One region of the Paenibacillus sp. QJM3NY_38 genome, then DNA from elsewhere that is predicted to be linked to it. Evidence: riboswitches for the same ligand, from Rfam matches in the RefSeq annotation. Region 1 holds a riboswitch; the other holds the start of a gene.
The links. A riboswitch is a leader RNA that binds a small molecule or an ion and turns the genes downstream of it on or off. The one in region 1 is predicted to bind cobalamin.
Positions count from the first base shown of each region.

Region 2: another riboswitch for cobalamin. It lies ahead of AC0VZ8_RS03405 (ribonucleoside-diphosphate reductase subunit alpha); the one in region 1 lies ahead of AC0VZ8_RS27385 (ABC transporter substrate-binding protein).

Region 1 covers NZ_CM149665.1:5,935,005-5,937,206, reverse strand. Annotated here, with positions in the region: gene AC0VZ8_RS27390 (histidine phosphatase family protein) at 1-771, shown strand, start outside; cobalamin riboswitch at 924-1,127, shown strand; gene AC0VZ8_RS27385 (ABC transporter substrate-binding protein) at 1,385-2,202, shown strand, end outside.
Region 2 covers NZ_CM149665.1:766,975-769,176, reverse strand. Annotated here, with positions in the region: gene AC0VZ8_RS03410 (MTH1187 family thiamine-binding protein) at 1-230, opposite strand, end outside; cobalamin riboswitch at 590-823, shown strand; gene AC0VZ8_RS03405 (ribonucleoside-diphosphate reductase subunit alpha) at 1,018-2,202, shown strand, end outside.

The DNA of each region.
Region 1 (2,202 bases):
GAGGAACGCCGTTATCTCGGCCACGAGGATCTGGGAATCCTGGTTGAGGGAAGAGAACAGCTCCTCCCGCTGCGGGATAGGTTTTTTACCAGGCACTTTGTCCGGATCTATTGCAGCGATCTCCTTCGATGCAGACAGACGCTGAATGTTATCCTATCGGACTCCAAAATGACTGCCATTCCTGATGGTGAAGTTTTGGGCAGGATTATACCGGGAGTGGTGTATGATCCGCGGCTGCGCGAGCTCGATTTAGGAGATTGGGAAGGGAAAACCTACGAGGATTTGAAATCGGATATCTCCTATCGGCGCTGGATTGATAACCCCGCAGAAGTTACGCCGCCGAATGGGGAGAGCTGGGAGGCGTTCCGTTCCCGGATTCAGACATTCTTGACCGGAATGTATTTGGATTTAAAGGAACTGTTGCATGTAGAGGAAGATCCGGATACCCTTGTGCAGGCAGAGGCAGAGGCAGAGGCAGAGGCAGAGGCAGAGGCAGAGGCAGAGGCAGAGGCAGAGGCAGAGGCAGAGGCAGAGGCAGAGGCAGAGGCAGAGGCAGAGACAATGGCAATGCCAGTTAGTTATGTCCTTGGAGCACAGAGGGCGGAGCTTGATGTGCTTGTGGTCACCCATGGGGGCGTCATCCGGCAGATCGCGGCAGCAGCCCTTCCGCATACGGAATTCTGGGAGACGCAGGTGTCGCCGGGGGAGGAGCTCCAGTTGCAATTGACTTGGGATGGAGAACGCTGGCTAGGCGTACGGTTAAGCGATTAAACGAAATCGTATGATATCGGTGCGGAATGGGCGATAACGGGATAAATCCGTATCATAAGGCATTTGAAATGACCGAAACTTTCGGTTGTAAGAGGGAGGTTTATCGCCTATAATCTTGGGCAGAGAAACCATGCTTGGCCTAACATACATAAATTCATATTATTTGCGAGGGTCCCGGACAGAAGGCATTTATTGTCATCTGCCGGGTTAATAGGGAAGCCGGTGCAAGTCCGGCACGGTCCCGCCACTGTGAAGCAGGGACTTCTCCATATGCCACTGAGCCGAAAGCGCTTGGGAAGGCGGAGAAGTCGTTACAGCCTGCAAGTCAGGAGACCTGCCCTCGGCGAATGAATGACGGTCCTTCGAGGAGAGGATTACGTTTGCCGGACCCATGCAGCATGTGTGGGCGGAAGTTTAAGGCGCTATCTGTGAACGGTGGTCCAGATGTCCTTATGTTAAAACGTAATCCCTGATTCCTTGTTTACGAGGAGTCAGGGATTTTTGCTTCTTTGGAGTATGACGATTGATGTTTTTTTCTCCCGGTAAGGATCGGTCGAAGGAATGTAAACTCGCAGCGCCAGGTTCTCAATTATGTATAGGGGGATTTCAAGAGATGAAAGCATTGAACAAAACATGGTCCGTACTTCTGGTAGCCATACTGATGGCTCTGGCCTTGATCGGCTGTGGAGGCGAAGAAGCGGCGCCGAAGGATACAACGCCGCCGGCACAGCAGGAAGAGCAGAATAACGAAGCGCCTGCGGATTCGGGCGAAGAGCTTAAAACGACGTATCCGCTGACCGTTAAGGATTCAACCGGGGTTGAAATGACGTTTGAGAAGGCTCCGGTCAAAATTGCATCCCTGACACCGTCCGAGACGGAAAAACTGTTCGCTTTGGGCCTGGATGAGGAAATTGTGGGCGTGTCCGATAATGACGATTATCCGGAAGCTGCCAAATCCAAGCCGAAATTGGGCGGGTTCCAAGTAAATGAAGAGGCTATTATTGCAGCCGATGCCGATGTGGTATTCGCCGCTTCGATGAATGCCGAGAATGCCGAGAAATTGCGTGAGCTTGGCGTGACCCTGTTCGTCAATGATCCGAAAACCATTGATGCCGTGATGGAGAACATCGAACTGATCGGGCAAATTACGGACCGTCAAGCGGAGGCGAAAGCGGTCGTGGATCAGATGAAGCAGGAATTGACTACCGTTACGGATGCCGTAAAATCCGTGAAGGATGAAGACAAGAAAAAAGTGTATGTGGAATTCTCTCCAGGATGGACCGTCGGCAAGGGCGAGTTTATGGATGAGATCATCACCTTAGCTGGCGGCGTTAACGCAGCCGGCGAAGCGGAAGGCTGGTTCGAAATCAGCGAGGAGAATATTATCGCTGCAAACCCCGACGTCATACTGTACACGGACGATGTCGTTGA
Region 2 (2,202 bases), 2.1 Mb from region 1:
TTCACGGAAGTCGATACGCGCTGCGCACCGGACAGAAAAGGCGCTTCATGCAAAGCCTCAATCGCCCGCCAGATCATGTTAAGCTCTCCCTCAATGATGGTGCTCATTGAAGTCAGCTCATAGGATATTCCATCCTGTTGTTTCAATACACGCTGCATCTCAGCAACATAAGAGCTCAAACTCGTTGTTGCGGTTCCGATTGGAATCACCGTTACCTCCGCTATTGCCATCTTAAAAACCTCCCTCGTTCCCATCCCAATTATATGGTATGCTCTAAATTTCCGAATACTGTTATCATAACAATTCTGGCCCTCCATATCAAAGTCCGTCTGCCTTTAGCTTCACACAAGATATGGTGTACCTTCCTCGTTTCGTCCATACGAATATATCCTATTTTGTCAAAACGATAATATACGTGGTATCTGCGCAGAAAAGGTCGCATTTGGTCACAATTCCGGAAATGTTATGGCCTTTTGGCAGTTTCTTAACTGGCACAATGACCGCTCGTTTGCTATAATTCATTTTGCGTTCAATTTTAAGAATATGGTTTACAAACACAATATATTGGGTTAAATTAGATTAACAACAACCAAATATAGTGTGTATAGGTGCCGGATCAACCTATAAGGCAGTCCGGCTTAATAGGGAAGCATGGTGTAAATCCATCACGGTCCCGCCACTGTAAGGGCTCTAAGGCTGTTTATGATCTATCAGCCGTCCACATCCGACATATGCCACCGAGGAACCGGAGCAATGTTTCGGGAAAGGCAATGCCGAGGGAAGAAGCTCAAGTCAGGAGACCTGCCTATATGCAGTAGACACCAACCTACGGGGTTTTAGGTAAGTGTTCGTTAAACTTGCGTCTGTACATAACATCATGCCCGTTCATGGGCTTATGGCAAACGTCATTTTCGAATCACAGCGCACGGACATTTTCAAGCCTGCCCGCGGGTTTCAGAAAATGTTTTTTTGATGTCCTTTTTCATATTTCCCCCGAAGAAAGCGAGGAATTTATTCATGCCCCAGCTCGTAGTTAAACCGAACAACCGTCAGCTCGCCTTTGATGAAATTCGCCTCTCCGTCTATGCCGATCGGACTCTGAAAGGATTGGACATGCTCGATAAAGAACGCCTGCTTCGCGGCGTCAATGCCAAATTGCGCGGCGAGCAAGTTACCGGCGAAGAAATCAGCAACGCCTTCACGATGTCCGCCCTTGAGCTTGTCACCAAAGAGGAACCGAATTGGAAGTTTGCAGCTGCGCGTTCGTTTCTGACCTCTTTATATAAAAAAGCGGCCACCAACCGCCGATACAAAGCCTACCCGGAAGAACCATACGGTGCCTTCTATCCGCTCATTACGGAACTTGTACAAAAAGGCATCTATCGCGAGGATCTTCTGACCAGCTATACCAAAGAACAAATCGAAGAACTCGGCGAGTGCATCGATCCAAGCCGTGATCTGCTGTTTGATTACATCGGTCTGTTGACGCTGGCTGAGCGTTACCTGGCAAACGATTTTGATGGTCGCGTTATGGAACTTCCGCAAGAACGTTACATGGTCATCGCGATGTTCCTCATGCATAACGAGCCTGCCGACAAGCGTCTCGACCTTGTCAAAGAAGCCTACTGGGCCATGAGTAACCTGTACATGACGGCGGCTACGCCGACAATGTCCAATGCAGGCAAAAAGGTAGCCGGCCAGCTTTCCAGCTGCTTCATCGATACCGTGGACGACTCCCTGGAGGGGATCTTCGATTCCAATACGGATATCGCCCGTCTCAGCAAAATGGGCGGCGGCATCGGGGTATACCTCGGTAAAGTCCGTGCACGCGGCTCTGACATCCGCGGTCACAAGAATACCAGCTCCGGCGTTATCCCTTGGATTCGCCAGTTGAACAACACCGCTGTTAGCGTTGACCAATTGGGAACCCGTAAAGGTGCCATCGCGGTTTATCTGGATGTGTTCCACAAAGACATTCTGTCCTTCCTGGATCTGAAGCTGAACAACGGTGACGAGCGTATGAGAGCACATGACGTGTTCCATGGCGTATGTCTGCCTGACTTGTTCATGGAGGCTGTAGAAGCACGTGAAGAGTGGAGCTTGTTCTGTCCGCACGAAGTGAAGAAAATCATGGGCTGGAAAGACGAGAATGGCCGTCCGCTGGGCCTGGAAGACTTCTATGATCAAGGACAAGGCGAAGGC